One region of the Streptomyces sp. NPDC026538 genome, then DNA from elsewhere that is predicted to be linked to it. Evidence: riboswitches for the same ligand, from Rfam matches in the RefSeq annotation. Region 1 holds a riboswitch; the other holds the start of a gene.
The links. Region 1 has a riboswitch for cyclic di-AMP ahead of ACZ4N4_RS20960 (C40 family peptidase). Riboswitches for the same ligand answer to the same signal wherever they lie in the genome.

Region 2: another riboswitch for cyclic di-AMP. It lies ahead of ACZ4N4_RS19905 (M23 family metallopeptidase); the one in region 1 lies ahead of ACZ4N4_RS20960 (C40 family peptidase).

What each region holds. Positions count from the first base shown of each region.
Region 1 is NZ_JBVHQG010000005.1:111,138-117,059, reverse strand. It holds gene ACZ4N4_RS20970 (M23 family metallopeptidase) at 1-185, shown strand, start outside; gene pcrA (DNA helicase PcrA) at 311-2,797, opposite strand; cyclic di-AMP (ydaO/yuaA leader) riboswitch at 3,121-3,294, shown strand; gene ACZ4N4_RS20960 (C40 family peptidase) at 3,303-4,463, shown strand; gene ACZ4N4_RS20955 (hypothetical protein) at 4,542-4,703, shown strand; gene ACZ4N4_RS20950 (hypothetical protein) at 4,707-5,060, opposite strand; gene ACZ4N4_RS20945 (C40 family peptidase) at 5,557-5,922, shown strand, end outside.
Region 2 is NZ_JBVHQG010000004.1:639,821-645,742, forward strand. It holds gene ACZ4N4_RS19895 (TetR/AcrR family transcriptional regulator) at 1-571, shown strand, start outside; gene ACZ4N4_RS19900 (SGNH/GDSL hydrolase family protein) at 616-1,401, opposite strand; gene ACZ4N4_RS19905 (M23 family metallopeptidase) at 1,641-2,588, opposite strand; cyclic di-AMP (ydaO/yuaA leader) riboswitch at 2,593-2,752, opposite strand; gene ACZ4N4_RS19910 (alpha-galactosidase) at 3,061-5,145, opposite strand; gene ACZ4N4_RS19915 (tyrosine-protein phosphatase) at 5,320-5,922, shown strand, end outside.

The sequences.
Region 1 (5,922 bases):
ACTGCCACCTCTCGTCGTACCGCGTCGCCGCGGGTACGACCGTGAAGGCCGGGGATCCGATCGCGTACTCCGGGAACTCCGGGAACTCGACCGGCCCGCATCTGCACTTCGAGGTCAGGCCGGCGGGGGGCGCCGCCATAGACCCGCTGCCGTGGCTGCGGAGCCACGGACTCGACCCGACCTGATCCTGGTCCTGAACCTGAACCTGGTCAGCAAGCACTGATCAGTGAGCCCGATCAGCAGGCCCCGCTCACTGAGCCCCGCTCGTGGCAGCGGGGCCCAGCCTTCTGTCCTCACAGCGCTCGTGCGGCTACAGCTTCTCCACCGGCGCGTACCGCAGCAACAGCCGCTTCGGCTTGGTGTCGCCGAAGTCGATCGTCGCCTCCGCGTTGCCGCCCGTGCCTTTCACCCCGACGACCGTACCGAGGCCGAACTGGTCGTGGGTGACCCGGTCACCGACGGCCAGCGAGACCACCGGCTTCTCCGAGGTCCGCCGGGTGGCGAAGCCGGACGCGCCGGAAGCCGAGGAGCGCGAACGGGTCGAGGAGAGCGAGGCCGCCACGCCCGACGCGGGCCCGGAGGACACCGGCGCCATCGCCCCGGTCCGCTTCCACTCCAGATACCCGGCCGGGATCTCCTCCAGGAAGCGCGAGGGCGGGTTGTACGAAGGCTGCCCCCAGGCGCTGCGCATCGCCGACCGCGTGAGATACAGCCGCTCCCGCGCGCGCGTGATGCCGACGTACGCGAGGCGGCGCTCCTCCTCCAGCTCCTTGGTCTGGCCGAGGGCGCGCATGTGCGGGAAGACGCCGTCCTCCATGCCGGTCAGGAAGACCACCGGGAACTCGAGGCCCTTGGCGGTGTGCAGGGTCATCAGGGTGATGACGCCGGAGCCGTCCTCGTCCTCGTCGGGGATCTGGTCGGAGTCGGCGACCAGCGCCACCCGCTCCAGGAAGGCGGACAGCCCGCCCGACGCCTCCTCCGCCCCGGACTCCTGCTCGAACTCCAGCGCCACGGAGGCGAGTTCCTGGAGGTTCTCGATCCGGGTCTCGTCCTGCGGGTCGGTGGAGGCCTGCAACTCGGCGAGATAGCCGGTGCGTTCCAGGATCGCCTCCAGGACGGTGGCCGGTCCGGCGCCGGACTCCACGACCGTACGGAGGTCCTCCATCAGCGTGTTGAACCGCTTGACCGCGTTGGTCGACCGCGCGGCCATGCCGTACGCCTCGTCGACGCGCCGGAGCGCCTGCGGGAAGCTGATCTTCTCGCGCTGGGCGAGGGCGTCGATCATCGCCTCCGCGCGGTCGCCGATACCGCGCTTGGGGACGTTGAGGATCCGGCGCAGCGGGACGGAGTCCTCGGGATTGGCGAGGACCCGCAGGTAGGCCAGGACGTCCCGGACCTCCTTGCGCTCGTAGAAGCGGACACCGCCGACGACCTTGTAGGGCAGGCCGACGCGGATGAAGATCTCCTCGAAGACACGGGACTGCGCGTTGGTGCGGTAGAAGACGGCGACATCGCCCGCCTTCGCCTCGCCCGCGTCCGTCAGACGGTCTATCTCGTCGGCGACGAACTGTGCCTCGTCGTGCTCGGTGTCGGCGACATAGCCGGTGATCTGTGCGCCCGCGCCCGCGTTGGTCCACAGGTTCTTCGGGCGGCGGGACTCGTTGCGCTCGATGACCGCGTTGGCGGCGGAGAGGATCGTCTGTGTGGAGCGGTAGTTCTGCTCCAGGAGGATCGTCGTCGCGTTCGGGTAGTCCTCCTCGAACTGGAGGATGTTGCGGATCGTCGCGCCCCGGAAGGCGTAGATCGACTGGTCGGCGTCGCCCACCACGCACAGTTCGGCGGGCGGGAGGTCCTGCTCACCCGGCGGTACGTCCTCCTCGTGCGCGCCGGTGCCGACCAGCTCGCGCACGAGGGCGTACTGGGCGTGGTTGGTGTCCTGGTACTCGTCGACCAGGACGTGCCGGAAGCGGCGGCGGTAGTGCTCGGCGACATCCGGGAAGGCGCGCAGCAGGTTGACCGTCGTCATGATCAGGTCGTCGAAGTCGAGGGCGTTCGCCTCACGCAACCGCGACTGGTACATGGCGTAGGCCTGGGCGAGGGTCTTCTCGAAGCCGTCGCTCGCCCGGGCGGCGAAGTCCTCCTCGTCGACCAGCTCGTTCTTGAGGTTGCTGACCTGGGCGCTGAAGGACTTCGGCGGGAAGCGCTTGGGGTCGAGGTCCAGGTCGCGGCAGACCAGGGCCATCAGGCGCTTGGAGTCCGCGGCGTCGTAGATCGAGAAGGAGGAGGTGAAGCCGAGCTTCTTGCTCTCCCTGCGCAGAATCCGCACGCAGGCGCTGTGGAAGGTCATCACCCACATCGCGTTCGCGCGCGGGCCGACGAGGTGCTCGACGCGCTCCTTCATCTCGCCCGCGGCCTTGTTGGTGAAGGTGATCGCGAGGATCTGGCCCGGGTGCACGTTCCGCGCGCCGAGCAGGTGCGCGATGCGGTGGGTGAGCACGCGCGTCTTGCCGGATCCGGCGCCGGCCACGATCAGCAGCGGGGAACCTGCGTGCACGACCGCCGCCCGCTGGTTCTCGTTCAGCCCCTCCAGGAGCGCGGCCGCGTCCAGGGCCGGGCGGGCGGCGCCGTCGCGGTAGTAGGCGTCCCGGTCCGGGGGCGCGTCGAACTGCCCGCCGAACAGGTCGTCCGGAATCGGCTCCGGTACGTGCTCGTCCTCGGGCGGCGGCGGGGGTCCCTCCTCGTGGCCGCGCGGGGGCTGGAGGCTCGCCAGGAAGCTGTCGTCAAAGAGGCTGCTCATCGCTCTCCGAGTCTAGGGCGCCCCACCGACAACCGGTCCCCACCCCGGAAACTCACCCCGGTCACCCACCAGAATCGGCCCCTCACGGTCAGCGATCACACACCGTGAGCACGGGTGTCCCCGTCTGCCGGGAGTGCTGACCACCCGGCCGCACCGGACAAGTGGCCGCATACCATCCCCGATCAACCGATGCACCCGAGCCGCAACGCCAAGGTCACGAAAATGTATCGGGCATATCGCACATCAAACTTCACACAGAGCACACGAGTTGGCTACCGTGCCGAGCAGGCCGTACGACCCCCACCGGCGAACGTCGCCGGGCCGCACGGCCTCCGCCGAGTCCAGGGTGCCACCGCGCGCCCGGAGCCGGGGACCCACACCGAACCTTGGGGTGAATCGGTCCCGCCTTCCCACCGGGGAACGGACCGTAGGGCAACCCTTCCGAACCACCCGCCCGAACCCGACAGCTAACTCGGTAGGCGGAGCATGGAAGGAGTCGCCCCCGTTGGCGTCGCACCGCAAGTCGCGTCCGTCCGCAACGCGCGTAGCAGGCATACGCACCCCCGCCCTGGCCACCGCCGCCCTCACCTCCGTGGCGCTGCTCTCCCAGACGGCCAACGCCGCGCCCTCCGAGGACGGCAAGCCCAGCCTGGAGGAGGTCGAGAAGAAGGTCGACGCCCTCTACCGACAGGCCGAGTCGGCGACCGAGAAGTACAACGCGGCCAAGGAGAAGACCGGCAGGCAGCGCAAGCAGGTCGACACCCTGCTCGACGACGTCGCCGAGCGCACGGACCGGCTCAACAAGGCGCGTGAGGAACTGGGTTCCTTCGCCGCGGCCCAGTACCGGACCGGGGCCAGCGCCCCCGAGACGGCGACCTTCCTGCTCGCGGACAGTCCGCAGGACTACTTCGACCAGACGCAGCTGATGAATCGGCTGACCTCGCGCCAGAAGGACGCGGTCGACGACTACGCCACCCAGCAGTCCGCGACCATGGCGAAGCGGCAGGAGGCCGCCAAGAGCCTGGAGACGCTCACCGAGACCCAGGACGACCTCAGGACCGCCAAGACCACCGTCCAGACGAAGCTGGCCTCCGCGCGGGATCTGCTGTCGCAGCTGACCGCCCAGGAGAAGGCGCGGCTGGCGGAGATCGAGAAGAAGCAGCAGGCGGAAGCGGCACGCAAGGCGGCGGAGCTCGCGAAGCAGCAGGCGGCGGCCGCGAAGGACACGTCGTCGACGTCGACCTCCAGCGGCTCCTCTTCGTCCTCTTCGTCCTCTTCGTCCTCCTCCTCGTCCGACTCCGCCTACGGGACGAAGGCCGCCAAGGCGATCGCCTTCGCCCGTGCGCAGGTCGGAAAGCCGTACGTCTGGGGCGCCACCGGCCCCGGCTCCTACGACTGCTCCGGCCTCTCCCAGGCCGCCTGGAAGGCCGCGGGCGTCTCCCTGCCGCGCACCACGTACGACCAGGTGAACGCCGGCACCACCGTCTCCCTCGCCGACGCCCAGCCCGGCGACCTGGTCTTCTTCTACGACGACATCAGCCACGTCGGCATCTACATCGGCGACGGCATGATGATCCACGCCCCGAAGCCCGGCGCGTACGTCCGGGAGGAGTCGATCTACTACGGCGGCGAGTCGATCATCCACAGCGTGGTGCGACCGGCCTGAGGGGCGCCGGCGTGCCAGGGGGGCGCGCTGCGATGGCGCGTGCGCCGAGCGCGTGTGGTGAGGGCGACCGTGTTTCCGATGGGGATGACGGCCGCGGCGACGCTGTCGGTCGCGGCCGCCGCCGTGCACGTCCCCTGGCCGAGGTGGCCGGGGCGGGTGCGGGTCGCGGTGGCGGCCTGGCCGGCGGTGGCCGCCGGCGCGGTGGCGGTCACCCGCGCCGCGCTCGCGAAGGCTTCCTGAGGGTCACGTCCACAGCACGGCGATGAAGATGTTCGCCATGGTCAGCAGGCCCACCAGGCCGAAGGCACCCTTCTCCACCTTCTCGTCGTCCCGCTTCACGTAGACGAGCCCGAGGATCACGATCAGCAGCGCGAGCTTCACGCCGATCTTCACGGTGTTGACGTGGTGGTCGTCGGCCTCGTTGAGGCCGACCAGGATCACGCCGGTCACGAGCATGGTGAACGCGCCGTGCAGCATCCCGGGGACGAAGCGGGCCGTGCCCTGGCCCATCGCCTTCATCTGGGTGAGGAAACCGCCGAGGAGCGCGGCGATGCCGATGATGTGCAGGCCGACGAAGAGATGGATGAGTACGCCCATGACCCCGGAGCCTAATCAGGGTCCCCCGGGGCGCCGGGCACCGGCCCCTCCTCCCTCCGCACCCACCACCGCCCGCCGCCCATCGCCCGCTACCCGCCACCACGGCATCGCATATATGCACCCCATAGCACCCCGCGCGCCCCGCTCGCCCCGGAACCGCCGCTTCGGTCATCCCGCCCCGTGAAGCCGACGACTCCGCACCGGAATCCCGGTCACATACCGTCGGGTAACGATCCGGTCACACCAATTCCGTGCATCGCGTTACCAGGCCGACACAGACCGGCCTAGCGTCCTCCCCCAGGTGACCGACTCCCCACCGCCGCCCGGGCCAGGGGCGGCAGTCGGACACCACCGCCGAGAAAGTCCGGCGGCGGCCCGCTCCCCCTGTGCGGGCCGCCGCCGGACGCGTAATCCGCACCCCGCGGCCGTATACGCGCTTCCCCTGGCGTGCGTACGGACCAGACGGCGGTCGTACGAAAGGACGTGACCAGTCCAGGTGGCAGCGCACCGCAAGCCCCGACAGCGCTCGCTCAGCGGCAGTACGGCCCGCACGGCCGCCACCCTCGCCCTGGCGGGCGCGGCCACCGCGACGGGCTTCGAAGGGACCGGACACGCCGAGCCGCAACTGACACCGGCGCAGGTGAAGACCAAGGTGGACCAGCTGTACCAGGAGGCCGAGGCGGCCACCGAGAAGTACGACGGAGCGAAGGAGAAGGCCGACACCGCACAGCGGCGGCTCAAGGCGCTCCAGGACGAGACCGCCCGCAAGCAGGACAGGCTCAACTCCGCGCGGGACGCGCTCGGTCTGGCCGCGGCCGCGCAGTACCGCGACGGCGGTATCGACCCGGCATGGCAACTGGCG
Region 2 (5,922 bases), on a different contig from region 1:
GCGGGAGGAACTGCTGCGGGCCGCCATCGAGCAGATCGAGGCGCGGGGTGTGGCGGCGGTACGGATCGCCGATGTCGCCTCGTCCCTCGGCGTGAGCAACGCGCTGGTGCTGTACCACTTCTCGACGAAGGAGAAGCTGGTCGCCGCTGCCTTCGCCTACGCCGCCGAGGACGACCTGGCGCATCTGCGCAAGCTGCTGGGCCGCCGCACGTCGGCGTCGCGCCGGCTGCGGACGGCGGTGCGCTGGTACGCCCCGACCGGGCAGGCCAAGGGCTGGCGGCTGTGGATCGAGGGCTGGGCGGTGGCGTTGCGCGAACCCGCCCTGCGAGAGGTCACCAAGGAGCTGGACCAGCAGTGGAAGGCGGCGCTCGCCGAGGTCATCGCCGAAGGGGTGGCCGCCGGTGAGTTCCGGTGCCCCGACCCCACGGCCTCGGCACTGCGGCTGACCGCCCTCCTCGACGGGCTCGCCGTCCAGCTCACCTCGTACCCGGGCGCCCTGTCGCGCTCCCGGGCGCAGGAGTGGGTCGACGAGGCGCTGGCGCGCGAACTGGGGCTGCCCGAGGAACAGTGAGGGGCGGCCCGCAAGGATGCCGCCCCTCACCCGCCCCCATGGCCTCAGGCCACGGAAGCGATCCGCATCCTGATGTCGTCCGGGGAGAGCGTCCCCTTGGCCGTCACGTGGTCGCCCGACGACTCGCCGCGCAGCCGCCGTCCGATCCACGGCACCAGGTACTCACGGGCCCAGTGCACGTCGTCGCGGCGGACCTCCAGGGTGCCGCGGGGCGGCAACGGCGGCCACGGCTGGTCCGGGTCGGCCGGCACCTCGACGCCGAGCGCCTGACCGGCCCGCAGCGCCACCCGCGTGTGCCCTTCGGGAGACAGGTGCAACCGGTCGCCGTCCCAGGCCCGCCGGTCCTGCACGGTCTTCAGGGACCACAGGTCGAGAACCGGGCAGCCGTACCGGTCGGCGACGGCCCGGACATGGCCGTTGTAGGTGGCGATCTTGCCGCGCAGATGCTTGAGGACGGGCACGCCCCGGGTGTCGAACCCGGTGGTCACCAGAACCGTGCCGACGGCCTCGGTCAGTTGGGCCACGGCCCGCTCGAACCGCTCGGCCACCTCGTCGGGGTCGGTGCCGGGGCGGATGATGTCGTTGCCGCCGGCGGAGAAGGAGACCAGGTCCGGGGCGAGTTCCAGGGCCTGCGGCACCTGGTCCGCCACGATCTGGTCGAGCAGTTTCCCGCGCACCGCGAGGTTGGTGTACTCGAAGTCGCCCTCGGGCCGCCGGTCCGACAGCAGTACCGCGAACCGGTCCGCCCAGCCGACGAACGCCCCGTCGGGGCCTGGGTCGCCCACGCCCTCGGTGAAGCTGTCCCCCACCGCCACGTACGACCCGATCACTGATGCATTGTCACTCTTCGAATCGTCTGCCACGTCGGACCATGATTCACCTTCGACTGTGACCTACGCGACCGTAATAAGGGGTTGACGAACGGTGACATAAGACACGCCTAAATACTCGACCAAGCCAGGAATAAGCCTCCGAACAGCGGCGTTGAAGCGTCGATCGCCCGAAGGCCGGACCCGGGGATCGGGGGTCCGGCCTTCGCAGTGCGTGTCAGATCGGTGGGGGTTCCGGGTCAGCCGACGGCGAGGCCCTTGGAGCGGAGGTAGCCGACCGGGTCGATGTCGGAGCCGTAGTCGGGGGTGGTCCGGATCTCGAAGTGGAGGTGCGGGCCGGTGACGTTGCCGGTGGCACCGGAGAGGCCGACCTGCTGGCCCGCGGTCACGGTCTGGCCGACCGAGACGGAGAGCGCGGACAGGTGGCCGTACTGCGCGTAGTAGCCGTCGGCGAGCCTGATGACGACCTGGTTGCCGTAGGCGCCGCCCCAGCCGGCCGTGACGACCGTGCCCGCGCCGACCGCCTTGACCGGGGTACCGGTCGGGACGACGAAGTCGACGCCGGTGTGGTAGCCGCTGGACCACATGCTGCCGGCCACGTGGTAGCCGGTGCCGACGGTGCCACCGGTCACCGGGAGGGCGAAACCGGAGGCGGTCGTCGTCGACGCGTCCGCGGACGAGGCCGCGTTCGAGGCCGCGTTCGAGGACGCGTTCGAGGACGACGACGAGGAGGGGGCGGAGGACTGCGCGTGGGACCGCGTCTGCGACGGGGAGGAGTCCGGGCTCGGGGTGTGCGTCGTCGCGGCGTGGCGGCCGCCGAGCGTGAGCCGGAGACCGGGGTGGATCAGCGAGGGGTTGTCGCCGACCGCCTGCCGGTTGTCGGCGTAGAGCCGGTGCCAGCCGCCGTCGAGGTGGTGATCCCGGGCGATCTTCGAAAGGTAGTCGCCGGGCACCACCGTGTAGACGCGGCGCGTGGAATTCGCGGTGCCGGAATCCTGGACGACGGTCTTCTCGACGGTCGGAAGCGACTGCGTGGTCTTTTCGGAAACGGGCTGCGAGGTGGCCGCGTGGGCGCCGGTGGCCCCCATGAGCGGCAGGGCCAGCGCGGCGCCACCGGTTCCGGCGACTGCCATCGAGCGGGTGAAACGCTGGGACTTGGGGCGGCGGTGCTTACCCTTCGCGGGCATGACGCATTCCTCTCCGGCGCCTGCGAGGTGAGCTGTCGGGTTCGGGCTGGAGCTGCCCGGCCACGCGGGAAGACGTGGCTACACCCCTAGCCGTCCCGGGAACCGGAACAGGCGGTATACCTGGTGGGTCCCCCGCTCCTGCCGGGCACGGGTGAGTGTGTGTGGGGACTCCGGGCGGCGGCAGGATTAGGCGTTCCGTCCGGATGCGTGGCGAACGTAAGCGAGTAGGACGCACGTAAACAAGCACCAAGTTCCGTCTGTCCGAGTTTCGCTTGATCCGTTACGGGAATTCCCGGTCACCCTCCGTGAATTCCGACCTTACGCGCTTTTCCAATTCTCCTGAAAGGCAGGGGAATTACGTGAACATGACGCGCGACGGACGGTCACGAATATGACGCTCCTCACGCACGTCACGCCACGTCCCCTTATTCCAGACCGAGTTGTAATGAAGGCACCAATTCGGACAGAAGGCTCAGATGCGACGCAGCCGGATAACCGTCGCATCCAGGTCACCGCGCAACTCCGTACGCAGCCCGTGGTGCAGCAGGACGGCACCGCGATGCACTTCGCCCGTTTCGCGGCATTCGTACGACGCGGCCGGGTCGAGCCCCCGCAGCCGCAGCGCCGGGATCGGCTCGCCGTAGCTCTGCGCCTGGAGCCAGGCGAGGACCACGGTCTCGTCGCCGAGCGTGTACTGCACCGCGCTGAGTCCGCCGGTCGGCGGCCGCAGCCGGAACTGGTCGCCGCGCTGCACCAGGGGCCGGATGTCCTTGTAGAGCTCCACCCAGCGGCCGGCCTCGGCCAGCTCGTCCTCGGTCCACCGCGAGAGGTCGCCGCCGACGCCGAGCGCCCCGGCCATGGAGCTGACGAAGCGGAACCGCAGGCTGCTGACCCGACCGTTGAGCTGGTGGTTCGGGCTGTCGGTGACCCAGGCGGACATCACCCGGGCCGGGTGGATCTGGCTGAAGCCGTGCTGGATGGCGAGCCGGTCCAGCGGGTCGGTGTTGTCGGAGGTCCACACCTCGTCGGTGCGGCTCATGATGCCGAGGTCGATCCGGCCGCCACCGCCGGAGCAGGACTCGATGGCGACGTTCGGGTGGGCCGCCCGGATCCGGTCGAGCAGGGCGTACAGCCCGCGCACGTGGTCGACCCACAGACGCTGCGGGTAGGGCTCACCGGGCCAGCCCGCGTCGGTGAAGCAGCGGTTGAAGTCCCACTTGACGTAGTCGATCGGGGCGCTGGACAGCAGGGTGTCGAGCTGCCGCCAGAGGTACTCCTGGACGTCCGCGCGGGCGAGGTTGAGGACGAGCTGATTGCGCAGTTCCGTCCGCTTTCTTCCCTGCTGGTACTGCACCCAGTCGGGGTGCGCGCGGTACAGGTCGCTGTCCGCGTTGACCATCTCGGGCTCGACCCAGATGCCGAACTGCATGCCCAGGGCGTGTACGTAGTCGGCGAGGGGCCCCAGGCCCTTGGGGAAGCGGTCCGGGTTGGGCGTCCAGTCGCCGAGGCCCGCGCGGTCGCTGGTGCGCTTGCCGAACCAGCCGTCGTCGACCACGAACAGCTCGACACCGATCGCGGCGGCCCGGCGGGCGAGGGTGGCCTGCTGCTCCTCGGAGATGTCGAAGGTGGTGGCCTCCCAGGAGTTGAACAGCACCGGCCGGTCCCGGTCGGCGTCCGGGATGACGTACGCCCGCTGGTAGGCGTGCCAGGCCCGGCTGGCCCCGCCGAAGCCGCCGTCGGTCCACAGGCCCGCGAAGACCGGGCTGGTGTACGACTCGCCCTCGGCCAGCATCAGCAGGCCCGAGTCGTCGTAGCCGGCGCCGCCGGTGATCTGCACGCGCGCGTCCGGGAGTTGGGCGACGGCGATCCGCCAGGAGCCGGACCAGCCGAGGGCGCAGCCCCAGACCTCGCCGCGCTCCTCGGTGGCGTCGGTGTCGAGGGCGACCCAGGGCAGGTGCTGGTGGCTGGTGTGGCCGCGGCGGCTGCCGATGACCTTCTCGCCGTAGGTGAGGGGCGCGCGGGTCAGGCGGGACTCGGCGGCCCAGCGGCCGTGCAGCTGGGAGAGGCGCCAGCCCTCGCGGTCGGGGAGCGTCCAGGCGGCCGGGTCGGCGCGCAGCAGCTCCAAAGACACGTCCCCCTGGTTGTCGACGGTCACCCAGCGCTCGACGACGTCGCCGCGCATCCGGTAGTGCAGGGTGATGAGGATCCCGTCGTCCCGGAAGCGCAGACGCAGCTCCTCGTCGGCCGCGTCGCCCTCCGTCTCGTACGCCTCGAAGGTCCACTCGGTGCCGCGGCGCTCCTCGGTGCGCACGGAGAGCGCGGGGCGGACGAAACGGGGACCGCCCTCGACGGGGTACTCCTCACGGCCGTCCAGCGGGGACTCGAACGGCCAGTAGCCGGGTAGCGCCCGGGTGCTGAGCTCCTCGGCGTCGGCGAGCCCGATCTTCGGGCCCCAGTGCAGGTGGAGCAGTTCGTCGCCCTCCGTGAGGTGCAGCGCGTAGCTGCTGCCTGGGCCCGACAGGAGCCAGGTACGACCGTTTTCGGCGATGTCCACCACGAGAAACCTCACACAGGTGCCAACAGATCCGCTCAAGCACCAACATCATCAAGGGCACGGGCCGTCGGAGGCAACGCCTGTGGACAACTCATTGCCCGTGGAAACCGATGTCGTATGGTCGATCCAGTGCCCGTCGACGAGCAGCGCCGACGGGTCCGACCGGGAGGAGCCCCCGTGACGCAGCAGGTCCCGTCGACCGAGCCCGAGCTGGCCGGTGTGCGCAACTTCCGTGACGTGGGCGGCCTGCCGACCGTGGACGGGCGCCGGGTCCGGCACGGTGTGCTGTTCCGCAGCGGGCATCTGGCGCACGCGACGGAGCAGGACGCGGAGTTCCTCACCTCCCTCGGCCTGCACACGATCTTCGACTTCCGCAACGCGGCCGACCAGAAGCTGGAGGGCCCGGACGTCGAGCTGCCCGGCGTTCGGAACGTGAACCTGCCGCTGACCGACCCGGCACACGGCGCCGAGTTCTGGACGATGGTCCGCGAGGGCGACATCGAGCAGCTCCGCGGCCTCCTGGGCGACGGCAAGGCGGCGAACCGGATGGTCAGCTCGTACCGCACGATCGTCAGGGACCGCACCGAGGAGCACTCGCGCGTCCTGCACGGGCTCGCCGAGGACAGCGTCCCGGCGCTGATGCACTGCGCGGCCGGCAAGGACCGGGCGGGCGTCTCCATAGCCGTGACGCTCCTGGCGGTGGGCGTGGAGCGGGACGCGATCCTCGCCGACTACCTGGAGTCCAACGCCAAGCACCGCCGCTACAGGGTGCGGCGCAGC